Regions from separate parts of the Streptomyces sp. NPDC052910 genome, predicted to be linked through region 2. Evidence: riboswitches for the same ligand, from Rfam matches in the RefSeq annotation. Region 2 holds a riboswitch; each other region holds the start of a gene.
What was found. A riboswitch is a leader RNA that binds a small molecule or an ion and turns the genes downstream of it on or off. The one in region 2 is predicted to bind cyclic di-AMP.

Region 1 (4,202 bases), on a different contig from region 2:
CCCCCCGCGCGGGAGAATTCCGGCCGGAAAACGTCAGGTGTTCCACGCCGGGCCATTCCCGTCCGGCCCGGAATGGCGGACGCGCCTCACATTCCGGCGCCCGCCGTGTGCACGGCGCGTTTCCGGACGGCCGCCCGGGGCGCCGGGGCGGCCGGCACGGGACGCCAGAACCGGAATTCGCCGGGCGCCCGCCCGGCCCGCCCGGCGGCGATGTCCCGGGCGCGTTCCGCGTCCCTCCTGACCACCGCGTCGACGAGCGCGGCATGTGTCTCCCAGGTCTCCACGGGCCGGGCGGGCGGCTCGGGCGCGTACACCCAGGCGATCTTGCGTCGCACCTGGGTGAGCAGCGCGGCCAGGCTCGGACTGCCGGAGGCCTGGGCCAGCGTCTCGTCGAACCAGTCGCCCAGCGGGCACAGCTCGCCCGGCTGACCGCCGCGAGCGCGCTCCCGGCCCAGCCGGACCAGTCCGCGCAACACCTTCAGATGCGCCTCGGTGCGCCGCTGCGCGGCCCGGGCGGCCCCCAGCGGCTCCAGCAGGGCCCGCACCTCCAGCAGGTCGGCCGCCTCCTGCTCGGTCGGCTCGGCGACACAGGCGCCCGCGTGCCGGCGCGTGGTCACGAAGCCCTCGGAGGCCAGCGTGCGCAGCGCCTCGCGCACCGGGACGCGGGAGACGCCGTAGCGGCGGGCGAGGAGTTCCTCGATGAGCCGGGTGCCGGGCGGGAAGGCACCGGAGACGATGTCGTCGCGAATGGCCGTGCACACCGCCTGCGCGGAAACGCGGCGGTTGTCGGAAACCGCGCCACTCCCGCCGTTCACAAACGTCCCCGCATTGGACGAACCTCCGGATCGACCCCGATACGACCCCGCGGAAAGCGACGGCCCGCACGCGATGGACGCTTCTTCAGGATCCGCTCGACTCTATGGCAATTCCCCGCGGTTTCCGATGGCCGCCCGGACGCCATGGAAATGATTTGGCCACGCGGTACGGCCGGGTGACTCCCCGGTGACGTACCGGACGGCCGAAAGCCCCGCTCCGGGACGCATGGTCCGGGCGGGGCTCGGCGGAAGGAAGGTGACGGCGGAGGTCAGATGTTGACGCCGTGCGAGCGCAGGTACGCGACCGGGTCGATGTCCGAGCCGTAGGTGGGCGCGGTGCGGGCCTCGAAGTGCAGGTGCGGGCCGGTCACGTTGCCGGTGGAACCGGAGAGGCCGATCTGCTGGCCGGGGGTGACGGTCTGGCCGACGCTGACGGCGATCGACGACAGGTGGCCGTACTGGGTGTAGGTGCCGTCGTTGTGCTTGATGACGATGTTGTTGCCGTACGCGCCGCCGAAGCCGGCCTCGACGACCGTGCCGGCGCCCACGGCCTGCACGCTGGTGCCCTCGTCGGCGTGGAAGTCGACGCCGGTGTGGCTGCCGGAGGACCACAGGCCGCTGGAGGCGTGGTACTGGGTGGAGACGAAGGAGCCGGCGATCGGCATCACGAAGGTGTTAAGGCGCTTGCGCTCCGCCTCGCGGGCCGCCCGCTCCTTCTTGGCGCGCTCGGCCTCGGCCTTGCGCTTGGCCTCGTCGGCGCGCTTCTTGACCAGGGCGGCCTGCTCCTTGGCCGCGGCCTCCGCCTTCTGGGTGGCGGCGTCCTGCTCGGCGACGCCGCGCTGCATCTGCGCCTGCTCGTTGATGTTGTCGGCCACGTGGTCGGAGAGGACGACGGCCTGGGTGAGGCCGGTGTCCTGCGGGCGGGGCGCGTCCTCGGGGGAGGCGGCGAAGGCCGGAGCGGCGACACCGGCGACGACGCCCGCGGCGCTCAGGGTGGCTATGCCGGCGACGTTGGCGCCGACCCGCACGGCACGGCTCGGACGACGGTGCTTCCCGGTGGCACGGGTGAACGCCATGGCTGCGGCTGTTCCTTTCCTTCCCTCTCGCCTACCGGGTTAGCTGACGGGTTCGGAGCAGGAAGGTCTCCTACGGTTCCCTCCGGAGAGGGGCCCGATTCACCCCAGGGAACATGTGGTTCCCCGGCTCCCCTGGCTCGCGCCGTACGGGGACTCGGCGATGGCTGCCCGGGGCCGCGGTTGCGGCTCCGATCCGACGGGCTGCCGCCATGAAGCTAATCGCCGTCAGATTCGAACGGCAAACGGAACCCCGTTTTCGTGACGCACGCCACACAGGAAAGGTGCAACCGCTCCTATAAATCGGGCATAACGGAGGCGCGTGGCTCCCGAAGGACCCACGCGCCTCTCCGCCCCCGCGCGTGCGCCGGGGCGCACGCCGAGGCTTGAGCTTCCGTCAGGCGGAAACGACCGTCACCTCGCCGATGCCCAGCGCCCGGACGGGCTCCGCGATCTCCGCCGCGTCCCCGACCAGCACGGTGACCAGGCGGTCCGCCGGGAAGGCGTTCACGACGGCCGCCGTGGCCTCCACCGTCCCGGTCTCCGCGAGGCGTTCGTACATCCGGGCCTGGAAGTCGTCCGGGAGGTACTGCTCGACCTGGTCGGCCAGCGTGCCCGCGACGGCCGCCGCCGTCTCGTACTTGAGCGGGGCGACACCCACCAGGTTCTGCACGGCGACGTCACGCTCGGCGTCGGTCAGCCCCTCCGCGGCGAGGGTGCGCAGCACCGTCCACAGGTCCGCCAGCGCCGGGCCGGTGTTGGGGGTGTCGACGGAGCCGCTGATGGCGAGCATCGCCGCACCGGAGCCGTCGGGAGCGGACCGCAGCACCTGGCCGAACGAGCGGACGCCGTAGGTGTAGCCCTTCTCCTCGCGCAGCACACGGTCCAGGCGCGAGGTGAGCGTGCCGCCGAGGCAGTACGTGCCGAGCACCTGGGCGGGCCAGACGCGGTCGTGCCGGTCGGCGCCCACGCGGCCGATCAGCAACTGCGTCTGGACGGCGCCGGGGCGGTCCACGATGACGGCACGGCCGGTGTCGTCGGCGGTGACGGGCGGGACGGGCCGCGGCTCGGCCGGGGAGCCCGTCCAGGCGCCCAGGGTGTCGGCCAGGGCCTCGTCCAGGTCGACGCCGGTGAGGTCGCCCACGATCACGGCGGTGGCGGTGGCCGGACGGACGTGCGCCTCGTAGAAGGCCCGCACGGAGGCCGCGTCGATGCGCGCGACCGACTCCTCCGTGCCCTGCCGGGGCCGGGACATCCGCGAGTCGGCCGGGAAGAGCTCGGCGGAGAGCGCCATGGCGGCCCGGCGGGCCGGGTTGGCGAGCTCGTGCGGGATCTCGTCCAGCCGGTTGCGGACCAGGCGCTCGACCTCGTTGTCGGGGAAGGCCGGGGCCCGCAGGGCGTCGGCGAGCAGCCCGAGTGCCTTGGTCAGCCGGGAGGCCGGGACCTCCAGGGAGAGCCGTACGCCGGGGTGGTCGGCGTGGGCGTCCAGGGTGGCACCGCACCGCTCCAGCTCGGCCGTGAAGTCCTCGGCGCTGAGCTTGTCCGTGCCCTCGGAGAAGGCGCGGGCCATGATCGTGGCCACGCCCTCCAGCCCGGCAGGCTCGGCCTCCAGCGGCGCGGCGAGGCTGACCTCGACGGCGACGACCTGCTGGCCGGGACGGTGGCAGCGCAGCACCGTCAGGCCGTTGGGCAGCCGGCCGCGGCCGGGCGCCGGGAACTTCCACGGGGTGGCCGTGCCGGGCCGGGGCCGCGGGTGGAACTGCATGGTGGGTTCGGCGGTGCCGGTGGCGCCCACGACTGCGGCTTCGCTCACTGGGCCGTCTCCTGTTCCTGTGCGTTGGCGTCGGCTTCCTGTGCGATGGCACCGTCGATGACATCGGCCTCGTCGGCGCCCGCGGTCTGGGCCCCGGTCGGCTCGTAGACGAGCACCGCGCGGTTGTCGGGGCGCAGCCGCGCCTGGGCGACGGCCCGCACCTCCTCCGGCGTGACCTCCAGGACCCGCCGGACCGCGGTGAGGGCGAGCTGCGGGTCGCCGAAGAGGACGGCGAAGCGGCACAGTTCGTCGGCCCGGCCGCTGACCGTGGCCAGCCGGTCCAGCCACTCGCGCTCCAGTTGCGCCTGGGCGCGCTCCATCTCCTGGGCGGTGGGGCCCTCCAGGGCGAAGCGGGCCAGCTCCTCGTCGACGGCCGCCTCGATGTCGGCGACCTCGGCGCCGGCGGACGCCTTGACGTCCAGCCAGCCGAGCGAGGGGGCGCCCGCCAGGCGCAGCATGCCGAAGCCCGCCGCGACGGCGGTACGGTCGTGCCGGACGAGG
Region 2 (4,202 bases):
TGGCAGACCGCACCACCACCGGACGCCTGAAAGCCGGGCGCCCGAAGGCAGGACGTCCCACGGTCGGACGTGTGAAAGCCGGGCGCTTGAAAGCCGGGCGCCGGGAAGCCGGGAGTGGCCGAACCGGCCGGCCGGAACCGGCCGGCCCCCCGCGCCGGGGTCCTCGCCGGGCCCTCGGCGCCGGGGCGTTGGCGGCCGCCGCCCTGCTCGTCGCCGCCGGCTGCTCGGGCGCGGGGGACGCGGAGGACACGGACCGGGCCGACGGACCGGACCGGAACGGGACTCCGAGCGCCTCGGCGGAGCACCGGCCCGGCCGCGACGCCGGCACCGGCCGAACCGGGGGCCCCGGCGGCCCGGACGGGACGTCGGCCGCGCCCCGGCGCGGCGGGGGCGGCACGCCGTCCGCCGGTGAGCCCTCCGGCGCACCGTCGTCGCCGGAGGCCGCCCCGTCGTCCGGTGCGCACGGCGGCCGGGCGCGCTGGCAACCGCGCCCCGGCACCCGCTGGCAGTGGCAGCTCGACGGGAAGGTCGACACCTCGGTGGACGTCCCCGTCTACGACATCGACGGCTTCGAGAACGACGCGGCGACCGTGGAACGGCTGCACGCCGACGGCCGCAAGGTCGTCTGCTACGTCAACGTGGGCGCGTACGAGGACTGGCGGCCCGACGCGAAGAAGTTCCCGGAGGCGGTGCTGGGCGAGGACAACGACGGCTGGAAGGGCGAGAAGTGGCTCGACATCCGGCGGCTCGACGTCCTTGAGCCGATCATGGCGGAACGTTTCGACATGTGCCGCGAGAAGGGCTTCGACGCCGTCGAACCGGACCTTACCGAGGGGTTCAGGAACAAGACCGGCTTCCCCCTCACCGCCGCCCACCAACTCGCGTTCAACCGCCTGGTCGCCCGGCTCGCCCATGAGCGCGGCATGTCCGTCGGGCTGAAGAACGACCTCGACCAGATCCCGGAGCTCGTCGGCGACTTCGACTTCGCCGTGAACGAACAGTGCGCCGAGTTCGGCGAATGCGACAAGCTGTCGCCGTTCGTGAAGCGCGGCAAGGCGGTGTTCCACGTCGAATACAAGCTGGAACCCGGGGAGTTCTGCGGTCGGGCCAAGGATCTGGGGCTCAGTTCGATGCAGAAGAAACTCGGTCTCAGTTCCTGGCGTCGTCCCTGCTGAGAGCGGGTGACACCGCCGGAATCAAACCTTCCGGCGAGCGTGAAGAACCTCACAGAACGCCGTTTCGACACCGGATTTCGCCGGTGGATGGTGCAGGATCATGCACCGAACAACCAAGAACCCGTCACAGAGGCGGGCGACCCGGGCGGACGCCGAGTCCTGCCGCCGCTCCGGGTGCGGACCGGATACACGCGGATCGGCAGGAGCGGGAGACCCAGGCAAGACGGACCACGATGGCGGTGGTTCTAGGGGTGAAGCCACATGGTGGCCGGGCAACTTTGTCAGCCCGAACCCGACAGGTCATCTTTCGCAGGCGGATGACGAAGGGCTTACTCGGCATGTCTGCGCTGCCTCGAATACCCGCGCTCATCTCCCGGGCCGGAACCGCATCGGCCCTCACCGCCGCCACCGTCGCGGCGTCCGTCCTGCTCCCCGGCATGGCCGGTGACGCCCAGGCGGCCACCCCCGGCTCCAAGGCCGTCAAGGTCGCGGCGTCCAAGAGCGGCTCCCCGTACCAGTGGGGCGCCACGGGCCCCAACCGCTTCGACTGCTCGGGCCTGACGCTCTACTCGTTCAAGAAGGCCGGCAAGAAGCTGCCCCGCGTGGCCGCCGACCAGTACAACGCCACGCGGCACATCTCGCGCGGCTCCCGCTCCGTCGGCGACCTCGTGTTCTTCCACTCCGGCAGCAACGTCTACCACGTGGGCATCTACGCGGGTGGCGGCAAGATCTGGCACGCTCCCGGCACCGGCAAGAAGGTCCGCCTGGAGAAGATCTGGGCCAACAGCGTCTGGTACGGCCGCGTCCGCTGACGCCCCCTCGCACCACCCGTCGCACCACCGGGCCGGCGCTCGATCGGCGGCGCCGGCCCGTCCCCTCGGCAGCCCCCGGTCCCCCCGGTCGCTCAGCCGCCCATGGCCGCCCGGATCGCGTCCGCCTTCTCCGACGGGTGATACCCGGAACGCACGCCCGCGGCGAGGAGGACGTCCCCCAGGACATGCGGCGTCCGCAGCGGGATCAGCTCCTGGTACGCGGGCGAGTCGTACCACGCCCGGGCCCGCTCCAGGTCCGGGAACTCGATGAGCACCAGATCCCCCTCCCACGACCCCTCACGGACGTCCGGCTCCCCACCGTGCACCACGAACCGGCCCCCGAAGGGGTCGAGAGTGTCCTGGATCCGCTCGACGTACGTGACGACGTCCCGGTGCGGGACGCTGCTGTGGAAATGACCGAGGGCGTAGGCGGGCATCGTCGGCTCCTGACCGGGTGACTCGGCGGCATGTCGTGACCCCCACCCTGCCGCGCGGCGCGCGGCCGGGCGATTACCCGGCAGGTCATGCCCGGCGTGACTCCGGCGGCTTTCCGTCGCACCGCCCCGAACGGTGCCAGGCGGTGCCGAAGCCGAAACCCGGCCGGCGGATCCGTGGGCGGGCGGTGGGATTGGCGTGGGGATATACGATCCCACCCGCGTGACGGGTCGTCCCGTGTTCCGAGCGATGGGGCCGGCGTGTTACTCCCCTGTCGCCCCGTCGATGAGCTCTCTTGCCACATCAAGCTGACCCACGTGGCGGGCGTACTCCTGGAGTAGGTGGAAGAGGATCCGCCCGAGGGAGGGAGCCTGGTCGGGTGTCCGGAAGCGACCGCCGAGTCCGGCCTTGTCGGCCAGGTCCGCAACCGCGACCAGCGAGGTCGTCGCGGCCACTTCGCCTCGGTAGGTGTCCATGACCTCCGTGGTGGGCGTGCCGGCATGGATCGTCCATTCTTCCTCGTCGCCGCCGGGCGGGTACGCGAGGACGTTTTCGGCGGCGAATCCCCAGCGCATCCAACGGCGTTCCACCCAGCCGAGGTGCTGGACCAGGGCGAGAGGTGACCAGCCCAGCGGCTGCACCGGCGTGCGGAGGTGGGAGTCGGACAACCCGGCGAGCTTCCGCATCAACGCTTCGCGATACCACTCCAGGTACCCGAGGAGGAGTTCACGGGCATCGGAGACTTCGACGCCGGGCCCGTCGAGGAGGGCCGGGACCTGTGGCGCAGGCTGCTGCATCCCTCGAACGTAACGTGACATCCGGTCGACATGCTGCGTTGCCCGCAGGGGGTCCATGACGACCTCGGCGACTGCGGGCAGGTGTTCCCCGTGGATCCGGGCGCTGCGAAGGGGATCCGTCGGCCGCTGCGTGCCGCCCTGCGGCGTCCCGGGGAGTGAAAACCGGATGCCCGTCCGCCCCGGTGGGTGATACGCATCCGGTCATGGACGATCTCGTGACAGCCCGCCTCATCCTTCACCCTCTCACCGTCGCCGAGGCGGAGAACATCGCCGCCGAGCGCCCGGAGCGGCTCCCGCACTGGGTGCCCGGTTATCCGGAGGGGGACGACGTCAAGGCCGCGCTCCGGTTTCTGACGGCGGAGCGGGAGGGGGCCGGGCGGCATCCTGGAGCTTATGAGATACGGCGGCGGGAGGACGGGCGGGTGGTCGGCGGGCTGGACTTCCATGGGCCGGCCGACGAGGAGGGGGCTGTGACCGTCGGGTACGGGCTGCTGCCCGCCGAGCGCGGCAAGGGGTACGCCTCCGAGGCGCTGCGCGCCGCGCTGGCGTCGGCGCGGGCGCGAGGGATCCGCCGGGTGAAGGGGGACGCCGACCACGACAACGTCCCCTCCCACCACGTCATGAAGGCGGCCGGGATGCGGCTGGTGGGGGAGGACGAGCGGGTGAAGTTCTACGAGACCGACTGGGAGCCGGACCGCCTTCAGGCGGCGTCCACGTAGACCCAGGCGCCGTTCTCCCGCACGAAGCGGCCCAGTTCGTGCTGCGTGTCCTCGTGGCCCCGCAGGACGTAGTGGGCGCGGAACTCGACCGTCCCCTCCTGGTGGAAGGCGGTGCCCGCTTCGGTGGCGAGGATCTCCAGGGCCGTCCAGTGGATCTTCCGGTCCAGGTCGAGGGACGGCGGGCGGGTGGTGGAGTGCCACGTGCGGAGGAGGTACGCGGCGTCGCCTACGGCGAAGGCGCTGTAGCGGGAGCGCATGAGGCGT
Region 3 (4,202 bases), on a different contig from region 2:
GACCATCGTCCGGACCGCGCCGCCGGCGGCCCGCGGCCACTGAGCCGGGGTGCCGGTCGAGCCGGGGCGCCGGTGGAGGAGGGGCCGGACCGGGCCGTCGACGCGTGCTGCCGGGCTCGTGCCGTCGAGTGTGCCGCCGACTCGTGCCGCTGACTCGTGCCCTCAACGCGTGCCGCACCCGTGGCCCGGGCCGTCCCCCGCCGCCCGGAGCAGGCCGACGAACGGTCTCCAGGCCGCGGGCCCCACCTCCACGCGGGGACCCGCCGGCCGCTTGGAGTCGCGCACGGCGAGACGGCCGGTGGCCAGGACGGCGGCCTCGACACAGTTGTTCATCCCGGTGCTGTGGCTGCTGCGCCGCCACTCGGCCGCGCGCGGAACCGAACGAGAAGGTACGTACCGCCGTGGTGCGGACATGGCGCCTCCTTGCGCGTCCTCGCGTGTTCGGGGCGGATCACCGCGTGCGGCCGCGCTCTCCCGCGACCTCCGCGATGTAATCCAGGGACTCTTCGTGAGCGAGGGCGTGCGCCCGGAGCGTGGTGAACGCGGCGCCGTACGCCCTGAGGTCTTCTTTCCGCTCCAAGTAGAGGCTACTCGTCAAGTGGTCGAGAACAACCACGTCCAGATCGGCGATGCGCGGAAAGGAAAAGATAACGAAAGGCCCGGTGATACCGATGTGATTGCCCCGGGCGAACGGGAGGACGTGCAACCGGACATGAGGCAGCCGCCCGGTGTCCAGCAGGTGCCGCAACTGCCCCGACATCACCTCCGGACCGCCCACCTCGTGCCGCAGCACCGCCTCGTCCAGGATCGCGCACAACTCCAGCGGCCGCGACCCGCGCAGCACCGACTGCCGCGCCATGCGCACCCGGACCAGCTCGTCGACCTGCCGCTCGGGCGGGTCCCCCAGCGCGGCCCGGGTCACCGCCCGGGCGTACTCCGGGGTCTGGAGCAGGCCGGGCACCACCGTGGTCTCCAGGGTGCGCGAGCGCGAGGCCTCCGATTCCAGGCTGATGAAGTCCAGATACGCGGAGGGCAGCAGATCACGGTAGGCGTACCACCAGCCGCGCCGCGAGCCGGAGCCGGCGTCCTCCGCACCCGTGGAGTCCGCTCCGCACAACGCCCCCAGCAAGGCCCGGAGTTCGGGGTCGGAGACCCGGTAGGCGTCCAGCAGCCGGGCCACGTCGGCGGGTTTGGCCCCGCTGCTGCCGGTCTCGATGCGGCTCACCTTCGACTGGTGCCAGCCGACCGCGTCCGCGGCCTGCCGGCTGGTCATCCCGGTCAGTTCGCGCTGGCGGCGCAGTTCGGCACCGAGCTTGCGGCGGCGCACCGCCGGTCCGTACCGCAACGGCGCTCCCTCCCCTCGTGCGTCGTACGTCCCACCAGTCCCGCGCGGGCCGGGTGGGGATGCCGTACGTCTTCGCATGCGTACCCCTGAGTCAATAGAGCATCGATCCGCTCACATACGGTCTGCCGTCGCAGAGTTCACCGCTTCGAGCGACAGATATATGCACATCTCGGTGGATCGCGCCCATCACGGGCGTTATCAGTGGCACCCTGACGGGAAGAGCCGCCCGTGGGCCTCTCCCGACCGGTCCTGTGTACGCCGCTGTACGGCGCGTGTGCTCGCGCACCGCTCCGGGAGCCCGCCCCGGTGGAACCCGGTGGAGTCCGGTGGAACCCGGTCGAAAGGGACAGCGACATGGCAGATCTCCAGGAAGCGTCCGTCACTCTGCCGAGCGCCCCGGCGTCGGTGTCCACGGCCCGCCGCTATGTGTCGTCCGTCCTGGGGGAGTGGGGGCTGCCCGGGGACACGGAGGCCGCCGAGGCGGTGCGGCTGATCGTCTCCGAACTGGCCACCAACGCCGTGCAGCACACCCGCGGTCAGTCCCCCACCTTCACCGTGGATGTGCTGCTCGAACGCGACGAGGAGTTGCGCATCGGGGTCACCGACAGTCACCCTCGTCACCCCCGCCGGCTGCCCGCCGCGGTCCAGCAGGACAACGGGCGGGGGATGGTGATCGTCCGCTGGCTCGCCGCGGAGCGCGGCGGCAGGGTGTCCGTCACACCGACCGCCGAGGGCGGCAAGACGGTGTGGATCCGCCTTCCGTGGGGCGTGCCGGTGCGCTGAGGGCGGGCCCGGGGGCGCGGTCCCCGGCCGGCCGGCTCAGGTCACCCGGCCGTACCAGACGCTGTTCGTCCAGATCCGCTCGAGGCGGACGACGGAACCGGTCTTGGGGGCGTGCCACATCTTGTCGCCCCCGGCGTATATCCCGACGTGGTAGACGCCCCGCCCGGAGTGGAAGAACACCAGGTCGCCGCGTTCGCGCGCGGAGCGGGGGATGTGGTGGGTGCGGTTGTACTGGGCCGCCGCGGTGCGCGGCAGTTGCTTGCCGGCCCGCTTGAAGGAGTAGAGCGTCAGCCCTGAGCAGTCGAAGCGGTACGGGCCCGTGGCGCCCCACTGGTAGGGCGAGCCCTGCTTGGATGCGGCGATCTGCAGCGCCCTGACCGAGACGGATGCCGCCTCCGCCTTGGAGGTGCCGCCCGGCGTCAGAACCGTGACGCCGACGGCGGCGAGGGTCAGGGCCGATGCGGCCTTGGCTTTGGACAGCCTTGCGGGACGTTTGTGCGCGCCCATGCGCATACCCTTCGTCAGCCGCCTGTGAAGGATTGCCTGTCGGGTTCGGGCAGGCGAAGAATGCCCGGCCGCCTGAGCGGCTTCACCCCAAGGGGCGGTTTGCCAAGACCGCCCCGCCGTGCTTGGGTCCTCCATCCCTGCCGATGCACTCCTCGTCGACCCGCCCCGGCGGCGGCAGGGTTCGGCGTCCGCCGGGACCGCCCCGCCGTGTGGCGGGGGCTTGTCGTCCCGAGGATCTTGGCGCAGTCGCGGCCGGCTTTCCGAGCGGAACCCCGGTTATGTGAGCCTCGTCACGTGTGGGCAATTCGGGTGGACGCAGGGCGGTTTGACCCTCATGGGAAAGGCGTGCTGAGGCCGCCACCTGCGCCGGTTGCGGATCACTCGAGCGCGGTGTGCGCGGGCCGCTGAGAGTGATCACCGCACCGCGTCTACGCTCCCGTCCGCTGTCTGGAGGAATCCAGTTGAAAAGCGTTTCCGCTTCTCAACTCGCGGATGGCGGCGGCAACATCACCCGGCGTGCACGGCGCTCTCCGCCGAGGACACGCAACGCCCGTGCCATTGTCCCCGTGTACACCTCCCGTTCACCGCGTTCGAACATGACCGCCAGGGCGTCCCGCAGTCCCGTGCTCGCGACCACCAGCGCCTGCGCGGCTCGTAGCCCCCCGTACGTGCCCTGTACGCGCGCGGGATTGATCCTGCCGAGGAGATCCAGTACCTCGAGGTACCGGTCCACCACTTCGCCCTCGGCGCGGGTCAGGGCGGGCAGCGGAGGGAGGTCGGGCCAGATGCCCCGCGTCCCGTCCGTCCCGTCCGTCCCGTCCGTCACGTCCGACACGGCGCCCTCACCGCCCGGCCGGCGCGGCGGGCCAGGCGGCACGGTTACCGACGACCCGGTCGGCCAGGCCGTAGGCCACCGCGGCCGGGGCGTCGAAGACCGTGTCCCGGTCGGTGTCGGCCAGGATCCGCTCGGTGTCCCGGCCGGTGTACCGGGCCAGCAGCTCCGCCTGGACCGCCCGCCGGCGCAGCAGCTCGTCGGCGTGGACGGCCAGATCGGAGGGGGTGCCGCGGACCGGCTCCGGCAGGGACGGCGGCCCGAGAAGCACCCGGGCGTGCGGGAGTACGGCGCGCTTCCCCGGGGTGCCGGCGGCGAGCAGGAGGGCGGCGGCCGGGGCCGCCTGGCCCAGGCAGACGGTCTCGATGTCGCAGGAGAGATAGCGCATGGTGTCGTGGACGGCGCACAGGGCGGCGAAGGAGCCGCCGGGGGAGTTGATGTAGAGCGACACGTCCCGGTCGGGCGCCGCGTACTCCAGGTGCATCAGTTGGGCGATCACATCCGTGGCGGCCGTGTCGTCGACCGCCGTCCCCAGCATCACGATCCGCTCCGACAGGAGCTTGGAGTAGGGGTCGAGCGTGCGGCGGCCGTCGGTGGTGCGTTCGGTGAACTCCGGCAGGACGTGGCGGGACGTGTACGGGATCACGGCTGGCCTCCAAGGGCGGACGCGCGGGGGCGTGCGGGGGCGGACGGCTCGCAGGTCGCGGAGCCGTCTGTAAAAAATGTACAGGACGT
Region 4 (4,202 bases), on a different contig from region 2:
AGAGGTGATCGCATGCTCTCCGGGAAAGGCCGACATCGCCGTCCCCGTCAACTGCCCGCCGTGGTCGTCGCCGCGGGCGTGACGGGCGCCGGGATCGCCATGCCCCTGCTCGGTGCCACCACGGCCGACGCCGCGGACGCCCCCACCTGGGACCGCGTCGCCCAGTGCGAGAGCGGCGGCCTGTGGAGCGCGGACACGGGCAACGGGTTCTACGGCGGACTGCAGCTCACCCCCGAGATGTGGGAGCAGTACGGCGGAACGGAGTACGCGCCGCGCCCCGACCAGGCCAGCCGCGCCCAGCAGATCGCCGTCGCCCAGCGCATCCTCGACGCCCGCGGCCCGTACGCCTGGCCCGCCTGCGCGGTCAAGTCCGACCTGGCCAAGGACGGCCGGGCGCCCGAGGTGAACCCGGGCATGCCGCACGACGCCGTCGAGGGTTCGTCGCACGCGTCGGGTTCCGGAACGTCCGGACGGTCCGACTCCGGCCGGACGCGGGACACATCGTCCGACAAGGCCGGTGACAGGGCCGACGGGAAGGCCGGTGAGACGTCGACGGGCGCCTCCACCGGGAAGGGCGGCTCCTCCGGCAAGGGCGGTTCCTCAGGAAAGGACGCCGCCTCCGACGCCAACCGGTCGACCGACAAGGCCGACAAGGGCAATACGGGCGAGAAGGCCGGCGAGCACGGCACCGGCACCACCGATGCCTCCGGGAAGCCGGGGCAGCCGGAGAAGCCCTCCGGTGAGGACCGCGACACGTCCACCGGCTCGTCCGCCGGCGGCAAGCACCGCAAGCCGGACGGCGGCGGGGCGGACGGCTCGTCCGACGCGGCGTCCGCCGACTCGGCGACCGACGCGAAGGCCGGCCGCGAGAGCGGTTCCGAGGCCGGCCGGGACTCCGGCCAGGGCGCCGGAACGTCCGTGTCAGGAACGCTCGATGAGCGGGCGGGCTCCGGCGCGGGCAAGCACCGCGCGGAGCCGTCCGGTTCCGGTGGCGAGCGCGCGTCGCGCGGCGCCGAGCGCGGGCGCGCCGACGCGACAGCCGTTCACGACTACACCGTGCGCCCCGGTGACAACCTGTCAGAGATCGCCCAGGAGCACCGGGTCGAGGGCGGCTGGCACCGCGTGTACCAGGACAACAAAAAGGTCGTGGGGGGCGATCCCGACCTGATTCACCCCGGTCAGCAGCTCGAACTGAAGAAGTAGCGGGGGAGTTCGCGTCGAATGTCCGTTCCGGAGGAAAGTGAGACATGGGTCTCGTTGACATCGGCGCGGAGACGGCTCGTCAGAATCCCGAGAAACCATTCCCACCTGCGGAAACGGTGAGTTCCCCGGGGTGGGGGGAGCAGGCGGTGGCTGAAAAGGAGGGTTTGAACCCATAGGCCGTCTGTGCTTAACGTCGTCATCGCTCGCCATCGCGAGCACCACGGTCGTCACGCCGAATCCTGCCGGCGGCCGGGGGAGTCGTCGCGCAAGCGCCGTAGGCAGGAGCGGGGGAACCACGGTAGGTCGCCGGAACGGTTCATCGGTCAACGACCGACGTACCGGTACGGCTTGGGGTGAAGCCTGGTGAGCGCAAGCCACCGGGCCGGGCAACTCACGCCCGAACCCGACAGCTCACCTCGTAGGCGCCGGTGAGGAAACCGAGTCATGTCCAAGGGCAAGCACCGTCGTCCGAACAAGGCCGTCCGCATCGCCACGCTCGCGGGTGTCACCGGCGCCGCAGTCGCCGCCCCGCTGATGATGGCCACGTCCGCCCACGCCGCCTCCGTGGAGACCTGGGACCGTGTGGCCCAGTGCGAGTCCGGCGGCAACTGGTCGATCAACACCGGCAACGGCTACTACGGCGGCCTGCAGTTCTCGCAGTCCTCGTGGGCGGCCATGGGCGGCACCCAGTACGCGCCGCGCGCCGACCTGGCCAGCAAGGGCCAGCAGATCCTGGTCGCCGAGAAGCTGCTCGCCGCCCAGGGCCCCGGAGCCTGGGGCTGCGCCGGTGAGGGCGGCCTGACCCGCGGTGGCGGCTCCCCGCAGGTCGACGGCTCCGGCTCCGGCAAGGTCGTCTCCAAGTCGGCCTCGGGCCAGCGTTCGACCGGCCAGAGCCACGCCGACCGCAGCGAGCGCAAGGCCGCGCCGAAGCACGCCGCCCCGCAGCGGGAGGCCGAGGAGGCCCCGGCCGCCCCGGCCGCCAAGCCGGCCGCGCCGAAGCACGCCGCGCCGAAGACCGTCAAGATCGGTGACGGCGAGTACGAGGTGAAGGAAGGCGACACCCTCGCCAAGATCGCCGAGGCCAAGAAGGTCAAGGGCGGCTGGGAGAAGCTCTACGACCGCAACAAGGACGTCGTGGACAGCGCCGACCTCATCTTCCCCGGCCAGAAGCTGCACCTCAGCTAAGGCCGAGGCGCATTCCGGGGCCGGGAGTCAGGGCCGCGAGCCGTGGCTGTGGCCCGTGCCGCGTCGTCGTACGCGGCCGGGCCTCGCGATCGGGCCTCCCGATCGGGCCTCGCGGCCGGGGTTCTCGCGGCCGCGGGCGGTGCGCACCACCGCCCGTACCGCGGCACCCACCCGTACCCCAGCCTCCGTACCACCGGCCCGGAACGCCGTTCCCGGGCCCAGCGGAACCGCCCCGCTCCGATGCGACCGATCCCCCCCCGGGCCGCATCAGAGCGGGGCTCCGCCGTTTCCGCGCACGGTCGGCAGATGGTCGGCATGCAACCGGCGCGCGGCCGGCGCCACGTCGCGCGGCCGGCATCACGTCTCGAGACCGGCCCGGGTCGCGGACGAACGGCCCCTCGCCCGGCTCCCCGTCCGGCACGTCCGGCTCCCTGTGCGGCGCATCCCGGCCCCCGTACGGCGCGTCCCCGTTTCCCCCGCCGGTTCCCCGTTGAGCGAACACCCCGCCCATTCGTCCCTTGATCTCGGCGTTTGTGCCATTTTTCCGGCGGGGTGGCGCTCCGGGGGCGGGTGGACCCTCCGGCGCCCGTTAGGCTCGTGCTGCAGAACGCTGGAGTACCCAGACACACACGAAGGAGACCCTCGTGCCGTCCATCGACGTCGTCGTAGCTCGCGAGATCCTCGACTCGCGAGGCAACCCCACGGTCGAGGTCGAGGTCGGCCTCGACGACGGCTCCACCGGCCGCGCCGCGGTGCCGTCCGGCGCCTCGACCGGTGCTTTCGAGGCCATCGAGCTCCGTGACGGGGACAAGAACCGCTACCTGGGCAAGGGCGTCGAGAAGGCCGTGCTGGCCGTCATCGAGCAGATCGGCCCGGAGCTCGTCGGCTACGACGCCACCGAGCAGCGCCTGATCGACCAGGCCATGTTCGACCTGGACGCCACCGACAACAAGGGCTCCCTGGGCGCCAACGCCATCCTGGGCGTCTCCCTGGCCGTCGCGCACGCCGCCTCCGAGGCCTCGGACCTCCCCCTCTTCCGCTACCTCGGCGGCCCGAACGCGCACCTGCTGCCCGTTCCGATGATGAACATCCTGAACGGCGGCTCGCACGCCGACTCCAACGTGGACATCCAGGAGTTCATGATCGCGCCGATCGGCGCCGAGTCCTTCTCCGAGGCGCTGCGCTGGGGCACCGAGGTCTACCACACCCTCAAGGCCGTGCTGAAGGCCAAGGGCCTGTCCACCGGCCTGGGCGACGAGGGCGGCTTCGCCCCGAACCTCGGCTCCAACCGCGAGGCCCTCGACCTCATCCTCGAGGCCATCAAGCAGGCCGGTTACACCCCCGGCCAGGACATCGCGCTCGCGCTCGACGTGGCCGCCTCCGAGTTCTACAAGGACGGCGTCTACACCTTCGAGGGCAAGAGCCGCACCGCCGCCGAGATGACCGACTACTACGCCGAGCTCGTCGAGGCGTACCCGCTGGTCTCCATCGAGGACCCGCTGTTCGAGGACGACTGGGACGGCTGGAAGACCATCACCGAGCGCCTCGGCGACGCGGTCCAGCTCGTCGGTGACGACCTGTTCGTCACCAACCCCGAGCGCCTCGCCCGCGGCATCGAGGAGGGCGCCGCCAACGCCCTGCTGGTCAAGGTCAACCAGATCGGTTCGCTGACCGAGACCCTGGACGCCGTCGAGCTGGCCCAGCGCAACGGCTTCAAGTGCATGATGTCCCACCGTTCCGGCGAGACCGAGGACGTCACCATCGCCGACCTGGCCGTCGCCACCAACTGCGGCCAGATCAAGACCGGTGCCCCG

Region 1: another riboswitch for cyclic di-AMP. It lies ahead of ACZ6X9_RS30480 (M23 family metallopeptidase); the one in region 2 lies ahead of ACZ6X9_RS23140 (C40 family peptidase).
Region 3: another riboswitch for cyclic di-AMP. It lies ahead of ACZ6X9_RS06790 (C40 family peptidase); the one in region 2 lies ahead of ACZ6X9_RS23140 (C40 family peptidase).
Region 4: another riboswitch for cyclic di-AMP. It lies ahead of ACZ6X9_RS19660 (transglycosylase family protein); the one in region 2 lies ahead of ACZ6X9_RS23140 (C40 family peptidase).

Annotation. Positions count from the first base shown of each region.
Region 1 covers NZ_JBVJJR010000012.1:52,644-56,845, forward strand. The annotation lists gene ACZ6X9_RS30475 (GntR family transcriptional regulator) at 87-815, opposite strand; gene ACZ6X9_RS30480 (M23 family metallopeptidase) at 1,085-1,891, opposite strand; cyclic di-AMP (ydaO/yuaA leader) riboswitch at 1,905-2,061, opposite strand; gene ACZ6X9_RS30485 (M16 family metallopeptidase) at 2,286-3,653, opposite strand; gene ACZ6X9_RS30490 (M16 family metallopeptidase) at 3,698-4,202, opposite strand, start outside.
Region 2 covers NZ_JBVJJR010000006.1:296,914-301,115, reverse strand. The annotation lists gene ACZ6X9_RS23150 (spherulation-specific family 4 protein) at 1-30, shown strand, start outside; gene ACZ6X9_RS23145 (endo alpha-1,4 polygalactosaminidase) at 189-1,175, shown strand; cyclic di-AMP (ydaO/yuaA leader) riboswitch at 1,356-1,506, shown strand; gene ACZ6X9_RS23140 (C40 family peptidase) at 1,514-1,987, shown strand; gene ACZ6X9_RS23135 (DUF1330 domain-containing protein) at 2,080-2,424, opposite strand; gene ACZ6X9_RS23130 (DinB family protein) at 2,686-3,219, opposite strand; gene ACZ6X9_RS23125 (GNAT family N-acetyltransferase) at 3,423-3,938, shown strand; gene ACZ6X9_RS23120 (YchJ family protein) at 3,920-4,202, opposite strand, start outside.
Region 3 covers NZ_JBVJJR010000002.1:220,403-224,604, reverse strand. The annotation lists gene ACZ6X9_RS06810 (8-amino-7-oxononanoate synthase) at 1-43, shown strand, start outside; gene ACZ6X9_RS06805 (DUF397 domain-containing protein) at 163-414, opposite strand; gene ACZ6X9_RS06800 (helix-turn-helix domain-containing protein) at 452-1,345, opposite strand; gene ACZ6X9_RS06795 (ATP-binding protein) at 1,700-2,128, shown strand; gene ACZ6X9_RS06790 (C40 family peptidase) at 2,165-2,635, opposite strand; cyclic di-AMP (ydaO/yuaA leader) riboswitch at 2,640-2,832, opposite strand; gene ACZ6X9_RS06785 (hypothetical protein) at 3,117-3,461, opposite strand; gene ACZ6X9_RS06780 (ATP-dependent Clp protease proteolytic subunit) at 3,478-4,113, opposite strand.
Region 4 covers NZ_JBVJJR010000005.1:104,335-108,536, reverse strand. The annotation lists gene ACZ6X9_RS19665 (transglycosylase family protein) at 13-1,203, shown strand; cyclic di-AMP (ydaO/yuaA leader) riboswitch at 1,464-1,643, shown strand; gene ACZ6X9_RS19660 (transglycosylase family protein) at 1,648-2,388, shown strand; gene eno (phosphopyruvate hydratase) at 3,033-4,202, shown strand, end outside.